DNA from 4 places in the Sporosarcina beigongshangi genome. Region 1 is predicted to be linked to each of the others. Evidence: predicted binding sites of a transcription regulator. Region 1 holds the regulator's gene; each other region holds the start of a gene.
What was found. Region 1 encodes Rex, which represses fermentation and respiration genes when NADH is low (regulators of the CRP and FNR family bind a similar motif). Its sites were predicted from a motif close to TTGTGAAATATTTCACAA; they were not measured.

Region 1 (4,849 bases):
TGCTTTTTCGCCACCTGATAAGGAAGTGACAGGTTTGTCCACATCTTCCCCTGTGAATAAAAAGCGACCTAACACAGAGCGTACATCTTTTTCATTCATCATCGGCCAATCATTCCATAATTCTAGAAGAACGGTGCCGTTTCCAGTAAGAGTTGCTTGTTCCTGATCATAATAGCCAAATTGAACATTTGTCCCATAACGTATCAAGCCGGAAATCGGTTCATTCGCTTTAACGAGCGTTTTCAACAAAGTAGACTTGCCGACACCATTTGGTCCGATGATGGCAATACGGTCTTGTTTATAGACGCGCAGGTTGATGCCTGTAGAAACAGGAGAAGCGTTGTAGCCGATCGAGACATTGTCGAGAGCTAGCACATCATTGCCGCTTGGGCGATCAATAGAAAAGCTAAAGCTAGCCGATTTTTCATCTCCATCAGGCGAATCCATCCAGTCTGTTCGTTCAAGCAACTTCCGACGGCTTTTTGCCATTTTAGAGGTCGACGCACGAGCAATGTTGCGTTGGACGAAATCCTCGAGTTTCGCTTTCTCACTCATATCCTTTTCGAAAAGCTTTTGATCACGTTCATAATTCTTGGCTTTTTCGTCAAGATAGGCACTATAGTTTCCTGTGTATTTGGCTACTTTTCTTCTGGATACTTCGTAGACGACAGTCACGATTTCATCCAAGAAATAGCGATCGTGCGAAACAATTAGAATGGCTCCCTCATAGGAAACGAGGTATTTTTCCAGCCAGCCAAGTGTTTCGATATCAAGATGGTTTGTCGGCTCATCAAGGATAAGAAGATCTGGTTTACTCAACAGCATCTTAGCGAGTGCCAATCGGGTTTTTTGCCCCCCAGATAGAAGGCTAACACTTTTTTCATAATCATCGGGATAAAAGCGCATACCGTGTAGGACGGAGCGTGTGTCTGATTCATACTGATAGCCGCCAGAATCCTTGAATTCGATTTGCAGGGCGTCATATTCCGACATCACCCGTTCATAGTCTGTCGAGTTGTCGTATACTGCTGGGTCAGCCATCTGTTGCTCAAGCGTCCGGAGCCGTCTTTCCATATTATGAAGCGGTTCGAAAACGGTCATCATTTCTTGCCAAACAGACAAGGCAGAGTCGATGCCGCTATGCTGTTCAAGATAACCAATTCTTACGTCTTTTGGGATGATTAAATCGCCCGAGTCAGCTGTCATTTCACCAGCAATTATTTTAAGGAGTGTCGACTTGCCTGCTCCGTTACGTCCAACAAGTGCAACGCGGTCACGGTGTTGCACTTCAAGTCGCACATTTTCTAATATATCGGTTCCTGAGAATGATTTTGTCAGTCCGTTCACTTGTAAAACAATCATAGTGAGCACCTCTATTCCTCTTCAGTTTAATGGAATGGTGCGAAGCGTGCAACGGTTGACTTTACAACATTCAGTATCTACTGTACGATAGAATCGGTTTCAGTTCGGATACGATTATGCTAAGGTGTAATGAATGAGTAGGTTCAGGAGGATTACAATGATAGAAGAAACGCCGAAAATACCACAGGCGACATCCAAACGGTTGCCTCTATATTATAGATTTCTTCAAAACTTCGCGAATTTGGGTAAGAAACGTGTGTCTTCTAGTGAATTAAGTGAAGCAATGAAAATCGATGCAGCTACAATTCGACGAGACTTCTCCCATTTTGGAGCGCTTGGTCGCAAAGGGTATGGCTATGATGTACATTATCTTGTCGAATTTTTCCGTCAAATCCTCGATCAGGATGAAGGAACGGATGTCGCGCTCATTGGCGTGGGTAGTTTAGGCAGTGCATTTTTAAAATATAATTTTCATAAAAACCATAATACACGTATTGTCGTAGCGTTTGACCCGAAAGCGCCGGCAGAGGGAAAAATGTTGAGCGGCATCCCTGTATTTCACCCAGATACAATTAGTGAAAAAATTGTCGAGCTTGGCATTGATCTTGTCATTTTGACGGTACCTTCTCGTGTGGCACAGGATGTCACCGATAAGCTGATAAAGGCGGGAATTAAAGGGATTTTAAACTTTACGCCAGTCCGTCTGACAGCACCTGATGAGGTGCGTGTCCATACGATTGATTTGTCTGTAGAGCTACAGACCCTTATTTATTTCATGAAAAATGACGTTAAAAATTCACAATTATAATGGCTCAATAATAGTAATACAAGCTGTTTTCGTGTAAAATGGATAGCATAAAGAGGGATGGTCTAGTCCTTCTACTACGAGGGAGGTGTCTGAGATGCCAGGTCCAATGAGTTTAGTAATTATCGCAATTATTGCGTTGCTTGTTTTCGGTCCAAAGAAGTTGCCTGAGATTGGAAAGGCGTTCGGTTCTTCATTGCGTGAATTTAAAAACGCGACGAAAGGTCTCGTAGAAGATAACGATGTGAAGAAAGTAGAAGACAAGAAAGCAGAAGTATTGCAAGTGGAAGTGAAGAAAGAAGAAGTGAAGTAAGTTAGGATGTTTGTCCAATGGCAGAAAAAAACTTAACAATCATTGAACATATAGATGAAATTAGAAAACGGCTGATGGTTATCGTCGTTTTCTTTGTTGTTGCAATAATAGGCGGATTTTTTATCGCCAAGCCAATCATTCAATTTTTGCAGTTTCAGTTTTTGCAACATGACGGATTAGTTGATGGTACGACGCTTAACGCGTTCAATGTGCTCGATCCTATTATGATTTACTTGAAAGTGATCATTTTTGTTGCAGTCATTATTATTTCACCGGTTATTATGTATCAGTTATGGGCGTTCATCTCGCCGGGATTGCATGAAACAGAGCGGCGTGCCACGTTAAATTATATTCCGTTTACGTTTTTCCTATTTGTCGGGGGGATTTCGTTTTCCTACTTTGTCCTGTTACCCTATGTGATGAAGTTCATGATGAATTTATCTTCAGATTTAGGCATCACGCAAACAATCGGTATTAATGAATATTTTTCGTTTTTGTTCCAATTACTTATTCCGTTCGGCATCATTTTCCAATTACCAATTGTGTTGCTGTTTTTAACAAGACTTGGTATTTTGGATCCAGCGACACTGGTGAAAATTCGTAAATATGCCTATTTCACATTGTTTGTTATTGCAGCTTTCATTACACCGCCGGATCTGTTATCTCATCTTTTCGTGACCGTGCCATTGTTTGCGCTCTATGAAATTAGTATTTTCATATCCCGATTTGGTTATCGGAAATATTTGAAGGCAGAAAAGCAACGTGAGGCAGAAGAAGTACAAGCAGAACAACAGCGGAAGTTAGAGGAAGTACGTGCAGAGCAACAGCGACAAATTGACGAAGTGATGGGGCAACAAGAGTAAACTAAAAAAGTCTTTCAACCGGAAGTATTCGGTTGAAAGACTTTTTTAGTAGAAAAATATGAACATAGCTTGTTTCAAACGTTTCAGCTCATCGAGATACCTTTGAATATCGTCGAATTTTAGTTGGGCAATGACGACAAAGCCGTTCATAAGTAGATGGGCAATCATCGGTGTCAATAGTCGTTTTGTTCGGTAGTACAAATAGGAGAAAATTAGCCCCGGTGCCATGTACATCAATAGATGCTCAAATTCATTATGCATTGCCGCGAAAACGAGGGCGCTGGCAATGGCTGCGATCCAGAAATTCGTTTTTTGATAAATTCCACCAAAAAGAATACGTCTAAACACAATTTCTTCTAGGAATGGTGCAAACACTACGATTGAAATAATAATGATGGGAGATACTTTTGCAATGTTACTGAGTATGGCCGTATTATCAGATCCCGGTGTAATGCCAAACAAGCTCTCAATCATAGCCGCGAGCATCTGTCCGCCCATAACAAGGAAGAAACCGAGGATTCCCCAAAGAATCGCATTGCCGGTTGTAGATTTTTTTACTTTGAAAACATGTAAGAATTTTTTATTGCGCAAGATGAACCATAAGAACACAACGGCAGCCAACGCATTACTGATGAATAGTGACCAAGCACTCGCACGATAAGCAATAGCTTTTTCATTGTATTGTTCATCCCAGGGAAAGTGGTCAAACAAGCCTTGCCCTAAAAAGATACTACCAAATTGCATGGCTGCATAGGTTACTAAGAGCCATAAAGAGATTATCCAGTTTTTCAAGCATGCCACCCTTTCAACTGTGGATGAAGTCCATTTTATCTGTTTAAAGTCAGATAAGCAAAGAGAAATGTTTGACTTGAATCATGAGGGAGTTCAAACTTCCCGTTGATTCAAGTTAAGCCTCCGGCAGATGTCTAGGATTTTGATTGTATTTCACTTGCAATTAATGCAAATGTTCATTATGATAAGAAATGTATTAGCACTCACATCTATCGAGTGCTAAAAACATGAAATTACTTTGAGGAGGTTGTTTCACTTGTTGAAACCATTAGGTGACCGTATCTTAATCGAATTGATCGAGGCAGAAGAAAAAACATCAAGCGGTATTGTAATACCGGATTCCGCGAAAGAGAAACCGCAAGAAGGAAAAGTCATTGCGGCAGGTACTGGACGCGTGCTTGAAAATGGCCAGCGCATCGACCTAGAAGTTAAAGAAGGCGATCGGATCATCTTCTCAAAATATGCTGGTACTGAAGTGAAATATGAAGGTAACGAATATCTGATCCTGCGTGAAAGCGACATTTTAGCGATTATCGGCTAATGCTTGGTTAATGTACAAATACACGAAAATCAGGAGGGAACTTATAAATGGCTAAACAAATTAAATTCAATGAAGATGCACGTAGCGCAATGCTTCGTGGTGTGGATACATTAGCAGATGCTGTAAAAGTAACACTTGGACCTAAAGGACGTAACGTTGTTCTTGAGAAGAAA
Region 2 (4,849 bases), on a different contig from region 1:
GGTACGATGGCTGCCGCCAAAACAATATGAGTAATGAGGATGAAATAATAGAATCCTGCCAGAAAGCCTTCTCCCCCAAAAGACGTCGAAGGTGCCAAGTAATGATAGCTAACATACGTGATTAAGAACAAAAACGTCGTCGTAAATGCTGCGTAAATGAAGCCCTGATGCACTTTTACATTGCGCTTTAAAATCGCAACTAACGCACATAGTAAAAATACAAAAGTAAAGCTGTTCAAAATAGCATTCATCAACGGCAAAATCGCTAAATCGGATGCTTCGAAATTTTTCTCGCCCCGCATTCCTGATAATGCTCCAATTGCACCAATTAAAATCACCGATAGAGCAATGATAAATGGTTTGTAATTACGTTTTTTAAACGGCTTATTTGTGCTACTTTTCATAGAAATATTCCACTCCAATATTTTTTTTGAGACCCTACATCTTTAAAGTGATGACTTATACATTCTACATGAAAAGTCGCTGCGTCCCAATGAATAAGTGTTAAATTCACTAGAAAAAAGGTAAACTAGTAGTAGACAAACTAGGGGAGGCAGATTATATGGAAAGGTTTCAGCTGAAAAGAATTTATGAGCCGTTTAAACCGGAAGATGGTCATCGGGTGTTGATAGATAGGCTATGGCCACGTGGGATTTCAAAGGAACATGCACATTTAGCAGATTGGGCAAAGGATGTTGCACCTAGTAGCGAACTGCGAAAATGGTTTGATCATGATCCTGACAAATTTCTAGTCTTTCAAGAAAAGTATGTAAATGAGCTTCGTACAGATGCTGTTAAAACTAATAAAGTATCAGAATTGCGACAGTTGGCCAGCACAACACCCATAACACTTGTATTCGCCGCCAAAGATCCTATTCAGAATCACGCGGTCATTCTGAAAGAAGAATTAGAGCGGAATATAAGTGACGCTGGACTTGATTTATAAACATGCCCAGCGTTTCTCAGATCTATCACCGTTGCCCAGAATAGCTACCCGACTTACCATTTCTCACCGACAACTGTCTTGTCGAAAAAGGAACCAGTCTCCCCTTCTCCTTCACCAAAGCAGCCATATAAATAGACGCCTCCGTTATAATCGCAAACAACAATGTTCCTACAGCGACATGCAGCATTGCCCAGACAATATCAATTGCTGTCACAATTGTTAAAACACCCAATATAACTTGAAGCGCAACTATCACTAATACAGCTGTAAACCGTTTCTGTAATGGTGCGCCCCAGCGTTTTGCAAAGGACCAATACGTTAACAACACACTATAAACCGCTAAAATAATTCCTAAAAGTCGATGTGTCGTTTGAACGATTTCAGGACCAGTACTTGGTATAACGGAGTCACCACATGTCGCCCAGCCACAGCTCGTCCCGATAAAATCATGCTTCACATAAGCACCTACAAAAAGAATAGCAAGGACTAACCCTACTAACACTTTAATATGCCTACTTATTTTCTTCTGTTGCTCATTGCCAAGCACCGCACGATGAACTACCACCCCTTCCGACCGACGCCATATGACTAACACACAAGCAAGAAAGAGCATCGCTATAATTAAATGACTGGCAATAATAAAGGTAGGAAGATGAAACCATACAATGATTGCACCAAGTATTAGTTGAAAAACAAGCAAAGCCACCATCCCGTTAGCTGCCTTTCGGATTGCAGGACTTGTCCTTTCACGGACAACTTTTACAAATAGAATAATAGTCAGAACACCAAGAAAAGCACCAATAACTCGATGCGCAAATTCAATCAATGTCTCCCCTTGCAACGTTGGAATCACTTCTCCATTACATAAAGGCCATTCTGGTCCGCAGCCTAACCCTGATTGCGATGAAGCCACATATCCTCCGAATACAACTAAACCGAAAGTGATGATTGCCACCCAAAAAGATAAGCGTTTAATCGACAAATTCATTCCCCCATTTTACTAGAATTTAAAATCGGCATCCAACTTTTAACATTGCCAATAATCTCTCAAATTATAAGTGGCATATATGAAGTTTTTAAGTGGTTTCTAAATGAATTCCAAAATCGTAATGAAGAGCCCTTAGTGCTTTATTTCTTTTGTGTATAACTTCCTCGTTCATCGGTTAGGTTACTAATAAGTTTCGATGAAAGGATGAGCGAGTTGAAAGTAAAATGGAGGAAGCTGCTTATCACCCTACTAGCTTGCCAATTCATCATCGGTGCTTGTAGCGATGAGAATGTCGTTAAGGACAAGCCCGATGAAGACGAAAAACAAGCCCTAGGTGAACAATATGGCTTTACTTCTTTTGATATTGCGATTGATACGAAGGATAAGAAAGAAGCAGTAATTGCTAACTACGAGGAAAAGCCTGATAAGACTGAAGCGATGTATGAGAATAAAATTGAGGATGCCTATTTTCACGGTGACCAAGCAATGGACAAGCTTGATGAAATCTTTCAGGAAATGGAGATGACCGCTGATACAGACGACGAAGATTTGATCAAACAAGCCGCGGAAGCATTCGAGGTACTAGATTATAAAACATTGAAATTGAAAGTAACATTTAAAGGTCATGATACTAAAGAGTTAATGATGACGAAGTGAAAATAGAATGCATAAGGAGAATCAGCGAAGTAGGATGATTCTTTAGTAAATGAATGCCTTGTATCTTTTTTATCGGCAATCTGTTCATTAATTTGTAATATTTAGGGATAGCGCAATTTAATAATTGCGCTATAATTTTGGAGAATACAACAGGAGCAGCTCTTTTTTTTCGTTACTCATGTGAAAGTCTTCACAAACTTTTCACGACTTCTTCACACCTTATAACATGAAGCGATCTAACAAAGGCAGCTTTAGCCGATTCACCAGTATTCCTGATTACAACTTAGAAGATAAAAAGCCGGAGGGAAATGAGATGAAAGAAACAATCGCGACTTTTAGTGATATGGCTGTTTCAAAAATTAATTTATTGAACTCGAGTAAAGCTAGATATTTCACTGTGACAATGATGGCAGGATTTTTCGTTGGATTAGGGGTTATTCTCATTTATACGATTGGCGGAATGCTCGGGGCTTCCGGTTTTGCAGGTACAAAGCTTATTATGGGAATGGCTTTCGGGGTTGCGCTTAGTCTTGTTCTTATGGCGGGCGCAGATCTTTTTACGAGTAATAACATGATCATGACCATTGGAACATTGATGAAAAAAACAACAAAATATGACACAGTAAAAGTATGGATCTTTAGTTATATCGGTAACTTCGCGGGCTCCATTGTCGTTGCAGCGCTATTTTTTTATTCTGGTCTAGCTTCTGGTGTGACAGCAGATTTCATCACATCAACGGCTAGCAGTAAGATGAATACGCCATTTATGGAGTTGTTTGTCCGTGGGATTCTTTGTAATATTCTTGTCTGTTTAGCTGCCTGGTGCTCTGTCAAATTAAAAGATGAAACAGCGAAACTAATTATGATTTTCTGGTGCTTATTTGCTTTCATCACTTCTGGTTTTGAGCATAGTATTGCCAACATGACGCTACTCTCTATTTCACTAATGGTTCCCCACCCTGAAACAGTGTCGATGATGGGGTTGGCGGCAAACTTAGTACCCGTCACTATCGGCAATATCATAGGGGGTGCCCTATTCATTGGAGCAGCTTATTGGTATAGCAATACTAGCAAACAAGTCAAGATTCTTTCATAAAATTTGCGGACGAGCAAATATCCCTCGATTAGCTTTCAATTCGAGGGATATTTGATGAAGTTATTTTGAACAAAGAACAAATAGAATAACCTATTAAAATATCTTTTTTCGATCTCGCTCATCTTTTAATAGTTCAACTGATTCTCTAAAGCGCAGTGAATGAATATTTTCCCTTTCTCTTAAAAACCTTAGAGAATCATTGATTAACGGATCGTCTGAAATATCGATCAGCCACTGGTATGTCGCTCTCGCTTTTTCTTCGGCTGCGATATCTTCATACAAATCAGCAATCGGATCACCTTTCGCCTGAATATACGTTGCGGTGAAGGGTACGCCACCTGCATTTTCATAAAAAAGAGAATGACCGTGGTTGACGAAATGTGCGCCAAGACCTGCTTCTTCCAGCTGTTCGGGCGTTGCATCTTTCGTTAATTTATAAATCATTGTCGCTAGCATTTCTAGATGAGAGAATTCTTCTGTTGCAATGTCTGTTAGTACGCCGATAACTTTACTTGGGACCGTATAGCGCTGATTCATATACCGGAGCGCGGCAGCCAGTTCCCCGTCTGCCCCCCCGTATTGTTCCATGAGATATTTCGCGAGCTTTGGATTGCACGTACCCACCTCAACTGGATACAACAGTTTTTTTTCATAAACCCACATTACGTATCTCCCTCCTCATCGTTGCCATGGCCACGGTGTTGAATTCCAGCGCCATCCAAGTTCAATCGCTTGTTCAGTAGGAACTGAGAGTAGAGATAAGGGGCCATACCTCTTTTCATATTGACGTCGTACATGGGCTGCTTCTTTAATCGCTTCACGCCACTGACCAAGCGCCTCCGCGTCCTCTGGATGCGTATCCGTATACAAGGTTAACTCGACAACAACAAAATCCGCTTGCTGTACGCGTAGCATCATTTCTCTTTCTTCTTCAAACGCATTCACGAAATCCCCTCTTCCCGAAAAAATCCATCTGCCAATGAGGGCCAAAGTGTACCTTGACGTAGTGTTTCTTCAGGTGAATTTTGCGGTAGTCCTGGTGGTTGAAAATTCATGAAAATTTGTGGTGGCAAAACGAAAGTCTTTACCAGTATAGGTGGGCAAGGATCGAGCGGTGAAACGTAAGGTCTATAACTCCCCCGGAACAATGGACGTTCCATAT
Region 3 (4,849 bases), on a different contig from region 1:
GTGGTAAATTGACAGAAGGTGTGACGGAAGTCGCCTCTATCGCAGAGGAATCAGCCGCAGGCGTTCAGCAAACAACAGCATCAGCAGAGCACTCATCACACCAAGTAGAAGCAATGAGAGCAGGCGTGACAGAACTCTCCACACTAGCCGACCAGCTAGAAGCATCTGTCAAACGATTCGCGATCGAGGAACAATAAGAAAAGATATGATTTTAGATAAAATAAAAAATAACTGAATTAGATTGTTGGGACTTAGTGTATCTTATACCTCTTGGAACGCTTTGGAATGGACGGCTACGATGCAATATCCGAGCTGTTTTTATGATTGGGGATGTGACTGCATCACATCCCCAATCATTTCTTTCGGTAATCGTATGGCAACTGTCCATACGGCGCTATCCAAAGAAAATACTACATAAAGCATCAATATTTTTGGGGAATAAAAGAATAGAGGTATTCTAACTTTATAAAAGCCGCCAAAGATACAATTTTGGCGGCTACTGCTATCTCCATCATTTCTACCATTATTATTTTAAACTCTATCACTTTCTTCTAAAATGTTTCGCAACATGAAAAAGTAAAAACTTTATTCAATGTCCAATAGTTCCCGAAATTGTATCTTCGGGAACTTACATACTTTGACAATGTCATCTATTCTTTTCTTTCCAAGTACCTATATTCTTCATTTGAGCATTGGAGGTTTGCGACAGGCAATGATCCACAATAGGATAAGCGAGAAAGGTGTTGCGGTTATTCTAACGTCCATCCATTGCCGAAAGTAAACCGGATATGTCCAGTAAACAGGACGTTTTCTGGTTCTTGCTTGCTAGTTATAACTCTAAGTAAGTGGTTGATCAATAGAAGTGAAGAAAAGATTATAAACTAGTGAAGCAAAAAAAGCCATACGACTGGAATTTTCCCAGCTGTATGGCTACTTTGATTATTGTCTAGGCTTTGAGCACCAGCCGCTCCCTACGCTTTTCTTATTATCTACCAATCGGCCAATCAAATGGAATTGAGCCTGGTGGTGAGTGTTTCAAAATATCGAACACTGGAATTGTATAGGCAAATAGGATAAGCGCAATCGTAATACCAACCCATAAATACCAGTTTTCAAGAAACTTAGGCGTCGGCTGTGCGTTTGTAGCTTCCTCTGCAATTGGGAATTCCTCCACGCCACGTGGTGCAAAGAAGGTCAATTGGATGAAAATATACACCATTAGAATAATCCCGATGAACAGAATTGTTCCACCGACAGCTTGTGCAATTTGGTAACTAATCCATGTCGCTACTTGATCGCCGCCAGCGTACTCAGAGAAATTCGAACGACGCGGTCCACCTAGTAACCCTTGAATGTGCATGGAGCCAGACATAATGGCCATACCAATCGTCCAAATATATGTCTGAATCAATCCAAGCTTATTCAACTTCGGCGTCAATCTTCGGCCAGTTAAATGTGGAACAAGCCAATACGTAATTCCGAAGAAGGTTAAAATAACGGTTGTCGCAGCAGTTAAATGGAAATGCCCAGTAATATAAATCGTATTATGCACAAGCGCGTTCATTTGATAGGACGCGTTAATAATACCGCCCGCACCCCCAGGGATGAATGCTACCATACCGATAAATGGAGCGAGGAAACGAACATCTTTCCATGGCAACTTCTTAAACCAGCCAAATAGACTCTTATAGCCTTTTCTACGACCTGCTTCTTCAAACGTAGCAAAAATAGAGAATGCAGTCATGAGTGATGGAATAATAACCATGAACGTCAAGACGACTTGAATGAACTTCCATGTTGGATCAATACCAGGCTCTGTTAGCTGATGGTGGAAGCCTACAGGAATCGAGAACATCAACAGTAAAATGAAAGCTAATCGAGCAAGTGAATCACTGAATAATTTTCCACCGATGATTTTCGGGATGATTGCATACCAAGCCATATAAGCAGGAAGCAACCAGAAATAAACAAGTGGATGACCGAAATACCAAAATAATGTACGGCTTAGCAGAACGTTAATCGTCTCGGCATAACCAAGTGACCAGGGAATGAACTGAATGATTACTGCAGAAGCAACCCCCAGTGATGCGATGAACCACATGATCATATTGATGACGACCATGAATGCGAGTAACGGTGATTTTTCACCTTTATGTGCTTTCTTCCATACATACAGTTGACGGAAGTTAACGAATGCAGCAATCCAGCTACCAATGATAACGAGTGCTAATCCAAAGTAAAAGGCCGGATGTGCTCGAAGTGGTGCGTAAAATGTGTAAAGAACAGATGCCTCACCTACGAGAATCGTAATGGCAGTCATAGTCGTTCCAATGACCATTACCCAGAAAGCAATCCAAGCAACTTTTCTCTGTTTATCAGTAATGCCAACTGTTTTTCCCATCAGTGAAAATTGGAAGCCGATGATGAAAAATGTCGTCAAGACAAGTCCGAGAATAACACCATGTACTGTTAAAATCGTATAATAATCGATGTTGAATGGTAGTGTATATTTACCAGAACGGACGAGTGTTTGTAATAGCCCCATCAAACCACCGATAAGCAACGCTACGTATGTAACGTACATAAATGACATGTATAACTTGGATTCTTTTTTTGATATTGAAAGTTCATTCGTAGCCATTATTCATACACCTCCACTGTTCCATACATAATGTGGTGACCGATACCACAGTACTCATTACAAACGATTGTAAACTCCCCAGCGTTTTTCATAACGGTCTCATACCGACTGATGTGACCGGGTTCGACCATCATATTGACGTTTGTTCCAGCAACGTTGAAGCCGTGGACAACGTCTGTTGTCGTAATTTGATAAAGAACGGTAGAGCCTTTTGGTACGCGAATTGTTTTCACAGGGTTACCGTCCGCGTCTTTTCCCATATCATAGTTGAATGCAGAAGCGAGAATGTTGACGATATATTTTCCGTCGGCCACCTCACGCAGTCCAAGATTTTCTTGTTTAAATGAATCGTGAGCCTCCACATTTTGTGGATCAATAATTTCAATATGACTTTGCGGATGTGTACCTTTCCAAAATGCAGCAAATCCTATGATGACTAGAAATAATGCGAGTGACCCTACCCCAAGAGTGAGCCAAATTTTTTCATACTTGTGCAAATGCATACGTTTACCCTCCTGACGTTATCATTATCTAGATAGAAATAGTGCGTACAGCCCGAACCAAGAAATTAGAATAAAAATACCGACTAACATAACAGAGATAAAAGTTCCTTTTAAACTAACTTCGGCATCCATTTCAGTAGAATTGGACTGTTGTTGCTTTGGATTTTTGTTTCCCATTGTTACACCTCCTCTTCGTGATGAAGTTGCATGTCATACTTTTATCATAGTCAAATGGTGAAATACGGGAATTAGGGAAGTCCCTATCTGAAGAGGAAAGTAGAAATGTTTCACATTTTGTTCACCTCCTCTTCATAGTTCCGACATAATCTTAAACATAAAGAAAACCGCATTCCGAGGTGGAATGCGGTTTTGTATAATGTAGAAGTATAGTGATCATGTGCTTATTGCGGATTGTGATCCGTTTTTTCACGCGCCCCGCGCATCGGAACAAGTATCTCTGCACGCTGCTTCACTTCCATTAAGGTTCTTTGTTTGTCCCTTTGGATAGGCTCGTAATCTCCTGCGGCTGGATCACGGTCGTCATTTTTGAAGTAACGGTGTTGTGGATTTTTCCATTCACTAAAAGCTTCAAAATGACCATTTGTTATCAATCCGGTCATGCCGTATATTTCATGAAAGACTTCTTTCACTTCACCCGCCTCCATTTTAATATGTCCTCTCCCTTGTATTCCCGCTCTCTATCACTTTAAACCATCTATTAAGACAATTATGTTTCGAAAGAGAAATAAATGACATGATATGTAATGGATTTGTTACACGAATGTAATGTTTAGGCTTAATCAAACATGTTAAAGTTATTTTAGTTAGTTTTCAGATAAATAAATTCATTGGGGGAACATATGAAGAATATAGTTAAGTTACAAAAGTCAGCTGTAATCGTTGTAATGGCACTACTGTTATTTATAGCTCCTTTCACTGGACAAGCAGAAGCGGCAGCCGCAACTGATCTTACAAAAACAGCAAAAAGTTTAATCGGTGTTAAGTATAGCTATGGTGGTTCATCTACAAAAGGATTTGACTGTTCAGGATTTATTAATTATGTTTTTAAAGCACATGACATTAAAGTTTCACGCACATCTTCTAGTTTGTATGCATCAGGGAAGGCAGTTACTAAGGCAAACTTGGAAGCTGGTGACCTCGTATTTTTTAACACAACTGGAAAAGGCGTTTCACATGTTGGTATATACATAGGTAATGGTCAATTTGCACACGCATCTACTTCAAGAGGTGTCCGCATCGATAAGCTAAACGATCCTTACTATTGGGGAAGTCGCTATATTGGTGCTAAGCGCGTCACAAACTTCGATGCAGTTGCTTCACTTAACTAATTTCATAAAACAAACAGCACCGCATATCCTGACTGGATATGCGGTGCTTTTATGGTAGAACATAAAGAAGCTGCCTAGTAAAGTTTTCAACTTCGCTAGGCAGCTTTTACTCATTCCGCATTTTGTTGTGGTACACGAACTGTCCAACGTGACAGGTCTGGCTCTGCCTTTTGGATTAATTCCTTTGGATAGATAAACGTCCATGGTTTAGATGTGTTTGCTTTTACAGATAGTGGAGCAAGCTCAAAAGAACCTTTGGCTACGAGATCACCTGTTGCGTCAATGAGTTCAAGCGGTAGCTGCTCAATATCAATTTGCTTGGAGTGACCATTCCGGATGAAAACGGAAGTTACTAT
Region 4 (4,849 bases), on a different contig from region 1:
TCAATGACATTTCCGCATTTTTAATAGCAAGATCCACCAATGATTTCTTTTTCCCTCGTTGCGGAATAAATACATTGACGTTCAGAAGCTGACGAACCAATTCACTGTCAACCCCTTGAGATAATAAGATTTCCTTTGGTAGCAAATGCTCGGACTTCCCATAAAATTGTCCGATGAATGTCAGTAGCTCGTCTTCAGGGTCTTGGTAAAGCGGAAACAGCGACACATCCCTTTCAATCAATTTCCCCTGCCGTACAAAAAATACCTGAACACACATCCAGCCATTTTCAATTGCATAACCAAAAATATCACGATCCGTAAAATCATTCATTGTCATCGCTTGTTTTTCCATAACTGCTTCAATATTTGTAATTTGATCCCGATACTCTTTCGCACGCTCAAACTCCAAATTTTCCGCAGCGGAGGACATTTTTTCGGTCAATTCCTTCTTGACACTTTTATAGCCGCCATTTAGGAAACGACTAATGTCGTCCACCATTTCCTTATAAATCTCCTGATCAACTTCATTGACGCATGGGGCTAGACATTGACCGATATGATAGTACAAGCACACACGATCTGGCATCGTCTGACATTTTCGGTACGGATACAGTCGGTCTAATAACTTTTTCGTCTCCCCTGCTGCATAAGCATTCGGATACGGGCCAAAATATTTCCCTTTATCCTTCTTCACTTGCCGCGTAATGATTAATTTAGGATGGCGCTCGGTTGTAATTTTCAAGTAGGGATAGGTTTTATCGTCTTTCAACATAATATTGTATTTCGGGTCGTACTGTTTAATAAGATTCAATTCAAGCACAAGTGCCTCAATATTGGATGAGGTGACCATATACTCAAAATCCTCAATTTCACCTACGAGCCGCTGTGTTTTCCCATCATGACTGCCCGTGAAATAGCTACGCACCCGATTTTTTAATACTTTCGCTTTCCCAACATATATAACGGTTCCTTGCCGATCCTTCATAAAATAACAGCCCGGCAACTCGGGTAAAATCGCCAATTTCTGTTCAATCAATTCATTCATATCCGTCACCTACCTAAAAAAAACCGGGTACCAATGAAGGACCCGGTTATTCTATTGAATTAAGTTAAATTTGATTACGCGTGTTTTTCGATTAGTTCTGCAAGTGCTTCTTTCGGTTTGAAACCAACCACTTTGTCTACAATCTCGCCATCTTTAAATAGGATAAGCGTTGGGATAGACATAACACCGTAGTTACTTGCTGTTCCTTGATTGTCATCTACGTCTACTTTTACAATTTGTGCTTTGCCTTCAAAGTCGCCATCTAATTCTTCAAGAACAGGAGCGATCATTTTACAAGGTCCACACCAAGGTGCCCAAAAGTCAACAAGGACAAGTCCTTCTTTAATATTCTCCGCAAAGTTTTGATCCGTCGCATTAATAATTGCCATAATAACATTTCCTCCTTTATTAACTATGCTCGTAGTATATCATGCAGTTATTGCGCGGGCTAAATATATGCTTTGCTTGTTGCAATGTCATGAATTTTTTAATTTACTAAGTCCTGTTTTTACTTTACTGGGCAATTCGAGGAAAGGTTGAATATCTTGGACATATTCCAAAACACCTAAAAATTCCCCTTCCTCGTTACGTATTGCTTTATAAGTAAGATAAATGTATTGATTGTTCTTTTTAAACCACATACTTTCAGAAGTTCGTTTTCCTGTTTTAAGATCGCGAATTAGCGTCATGACCTTTTTTAGACTTTTAGGAGGATGACAATTTGCTACACTACGCCCAATAGAAATTGGGGTTCGCACTAACAACATTTCCGATGCTTCTGTTATTTTGTTGAAGTATTTAAATAGATCATTTTTATCAACAAATGTTATTTCCAATGGCAAATTGTTAAAAATGAGTTGGGCTTCTTCTATCGTTAAATAACCACCACCACCCAAAATTAGATTTTGAGTTGTTGATGTATTACTTACGACTTTGTCTACATCTTCAGATTTCAGCTTCCATTTTCCCTTAGGCGCTTCGATGATTGAATAGCCGAATGCATCACTTTCATTTGCAATCGCTAACCAGTCATCTTCACTAAATATAGATCGAAGAATTGGCAAAATAATTGCTTCTTCTTGAAAAATCATTTCCTTAAACTTCTTTTCGAATGCATCATATCTTTTTCGAAAGCGTGTAAAATTCTCATCGGACAGTTGAATACTTTGTTTTTTTACAGCCTGATACAAGACACGAATTTGATCATCCATCATCCACACTGTTCTTATGGGTGAATAGTGACCATATCGTTCCATTATCGGAAAGAAGAGCTTTTCCTTCCGATGATAATGGTTATGAAATTCGCCTAATCGAACTAGTTGATGCTGTAATTCATCTGTTCTATCTGTCTTCTGAATTTGATGTTTATCTACTTCGAATGACTCCAAAAGACGGTTGATTTGATTCAAAACAACTTGAAATGCAGTAATTTCTTCTTTAAAAATTTGAACTGGATGATAAATGCCTGAAGTTTCCTTTTCGTTCATTATGCCGCCACATAAATCAGGATAAATAATAGAAAACTTCTCAACATCCTCAATCGTAATACCATAGTCACCATTTATTAATTCCAATTGGATTAGCAATATGTCAACAACATTCACATTTTTAAAATATTGATTAAAATCCACTCGGATCGATTCTGATGACCCACCATGACGGAAACGAAGTAATAGTTCTTTGAAGATGTGAATTCTTTTTATATCAAATTGTATATTCAATATTTTTCACCTCATGTCTAGTTTTTGATGCGATACTGCTATATATTTTAATCGCTAAAGGAGAAAGTGCGGTTTAAGAAATCCACTTTTAAAACTTCTTATATTCTAAGTATAATTTATTATGGAAATTAATTTTGTGACCTTTATCACTATAATTAAGGAACAAGACTTTCTGTCTGAAACAAAAAAGCCTCCCTTTTGGGGAGACTTTTTCTAGATGTTCAGTTTGACTTAATCTTTTTAATTTCTTCAATCATCAATGGAATGACATCGAACAAATCGCCAACGATGCCGTAATCTGCAATTTTGAAAATATTCGCTTCTGGATCTTTGTTGATCGCAACGATTACTTTAGCATTTGACATCCCTGCAACGTGCTGGATTGCACCTGAAATACCAGCGGCGATATACAAGTCCGGAGTGACTACTTTACCCGTCTGACCGATTTGTAGGGAGTAATCACAGTAATCTGCATCACAAGCACCACGTGATGCCCCAATTGCTCCGCCTAGTAGCGTTGCAAGCTCTTGTAATGGCGCGAATCCTTCCGCGCTCTTCACACCGCGACCACCCGCAACAACTACTTTCGCTTCAGAAAGATCGACACCTTCAGTTGATTTTCGGACAACTTCTGCAATGACTGAACGTAGGCTCGTAATGTCTGCGGTTACAGATGACACGTCACCCGTACGGCTAGCATCCTGTGCCAGAGGCGCTATATTGTTTGGACGAACCGTGACAAATAAAAGCCCTTCTTTGTTTCTCACTTTTTCAAATGCTTTTCCAGAATAAATCGGGCGAATGAATACCGCAGCATCACCTTCACCTTCGATAGCTGTCACATCTGAAATCAAGCCACATGCCAACTTACTCGCAATTTTCGGTGATAAGTCTTTACCTAGCGCTGTATGACCAAATACGACAGCATTAGGTTTCTCCTGTTCATAGACTGCCATAAACGCTTGACTAAAAGCATCAGATGTATATTGTTTCAAATGTGGATGCTCCACAGTAATAACACGATCAGCACCATATTGAATCATTTCTGCTGCCAATGATTCGACTGCATCACCAAGCAACACACCAACTACTTCACCGCCACCAGAAATCTTTTTAGCGGCTGCAATGACTTCAAAAGAAACATTACGTAATGCTCCTTCTCTTGCTTCCCCAAGTACTACTACTTTGTTAGACATTTATAAAGTCCCTCCTATGACAATTCAAAGTTATGTTCTAATTGTTAGACTCTTTTTGCCGAAGCCGATTAGATTACTTTCGCTTCAGAATTCAGCAAAGTGACTAGCTCTTTCACTTGATCGGCAATTTCACCTTCAAGAACACGTCCAGCTGCCTTTTGTGGTGGTAAATATACTTCAATTGTTTCTGTTTTAGCCGCTACATCATCTTCATCAAGGTCTAAGTCATCCAACTCAAGCTCTTCAAGCGGCTTTTTCTTAGCTTTCATAATCCCCGGCAGGGATGGATAACGCGGCTCATTCAAGCCTTGCTGTGCGGTTACAAGAAGAGGTAATGCCGTCTCAATTGTTTCAGAATCCCCTTCAACATCACGTACGATTGTTACTTTTGTGCCATCGATTTCAAGATTTGTAATCGTTGTCACATAGTTAATGCCAAGAAGTTCAGCCACTCGTGGTCCAATTTGCCCCGAACCGCCGTCAATCGCGACGTTCCCCGCAAGAATTAAATCCACTTCTTTATCCTTCAAATATTCAGCGATAATTTTGGCAGCCGTAAATTCATCCATTTCATCAAGATCGTCCTCAGTATTAATAAGGACCGCCTTATCTGCCCCCATCGCTAATGCTGTGCGCAATTGTTTCTCTGCATCTTCGTCACCAATCGTAATGACTGTAACTTCACCTTCATGAGCATCACGTACTTGAATTGCCTCTTCAATTGCATATTCATCATATGGATTTATAATAAACTCTGCACCATCATCAGCAATTTTACCGTTGGTTACCGTAATTTTTTCCTCTGTATCAAATGTCCGTTTTACTAATACATAAATGTTCATTTTACAGACCTCCTCGACTTTTAATTATTTCCCCGTAAATATAGG

Region 2: the regulator Rex is predicted to act here: its motif matches at 2,770-2,787, upstream of R2B77_RS06765 (formate/nitrite transporter family protein).
Region 3: the regulator Rex is predicted to act here: its motif matches at 3,420-3,437, upstream of R2B77_RS10200 (cytochrome c oxidase subunit 2A).
Region 4: the regulator Rex is predicted to act here: its motif matches at 2,901-2,918, upstream of R2B77_RS01675 (DUF438 domain-containing protein).

The regions. Positions count from the first base shown of each region.
Region 1 covers NZ_JAWLIR010000055.1:1,491-6,339, reverse strand. The annotation lists gene R2B77_RS16795 (ABC-F family ATP-binding cassette domain-containing protein) at 1-1,362, opposite strand, end outside; gene R2B77_RS16790 (redox-sensing transcriptional repressor Rex) at 1,520-2,170, shown strand; gene R2B77_RS16785 (twin-arginine translocase TatA/TatE family subunit) at 2,265-2,480, shown strand; gene tatC (twin-arginine translocase subunit TatC) at 2,498-3,343, shown strand; gene R2B77_RS16775 (CPBP family intramembrane glutamic endopeptidase) at 3,389-4,135, opposite strand; gene groES (co-chaperone GroES) at 4,392-4,676, shown strand; partial or broken gene groL (chaperonin GroEL) at 4,724-4,849, shown strand, end outside.
Region 2 covers NZ_JAWLIR010000008.1:185,082-189,930, forward strand. The annotation lists gene R2B77_RS06745 (DUF420 domain-containing protein) at 1-404, opposite strand, end outside; gene R2B77_RS06750 (DUF488 domain-containing protein) at 563-946, shown strand; gene R2B77_RS06755 (COX15/CtaA family protein) at 972-1,928, opposite strand; gene R2B77_RS06760 (YusW family protein) at 2,148-2,591, shown strand; gene R2B77_RS06765 (formate/nitrite transporter family protein) at 2,905-3,687, shown strand; gene R2B77_RS06770 (manganese catalase family protein) at 3,781-4,350, opposite strand; gene R2B77_RS06775 (spore coat protein CotJB) at 4,366-4,632, opposite strand; gene R2B77_RS06780 (spore coat associated protein CotJA) at 4,629-4,847, opposite strand.
Region 3 covers NZ_JAWLIR010000018.1:52,075-56,923, reverse strand. The annotation lists gene R2B77_RS10215 (methyl-accepting chemotaxis protein) at 1-197, shown strand, start outside; gene R2B77_RS10210 (b(o/a)3-type cytochrome-c oxidase subunit 1) at 986-2,641, opposite strand; gene R2B77_RS10205 (cupredoxin domain-containing protein) at 2,641-3,144, opposite strand; gene R2B77_RS10200 (cytochrome c oxidase subunit 2A) at 3,169-3,321, opposite strand; gene R2B77_RS10195 (hypothetical protein) at 3,546-3,794, opposite strand; gene R2B77_RS10190 (C40 family peptidase) at 4,005-4,493, shown strand; gene R2B77_RS10185 (accessory Sec system S-layer assembly protein) at 4,604-4,849, opposite strand, start outside.
Region 4 covers NZ_JAWLIR010000002.1:228,713-233,561, forward strand. The annotation lists gene uvrC (excinuclease ABC subunit UvrC) at 1-1,045, opposite strand, end outside; gene trxA (thioredoxin) at 1,120-1,434, opposite strand; gene R2B77_RS01675 (DUF438 domain-containing protein) at 1,522-2,766, opposite strand; gene R2B77_RS01680 (electron transfer flavoprotein subunit alpha/FixB family protein) at 2,988-3,962, opposite strand; gene R2B77_RS01685 (electron transfer flavoprotein subunit beta/FixA family protein) at 4,031-4,804, opposite strand; gene R2B77_RS01690 (enoyl-CoA hydratase) at 4,829-4,849, opposite strand, start outside.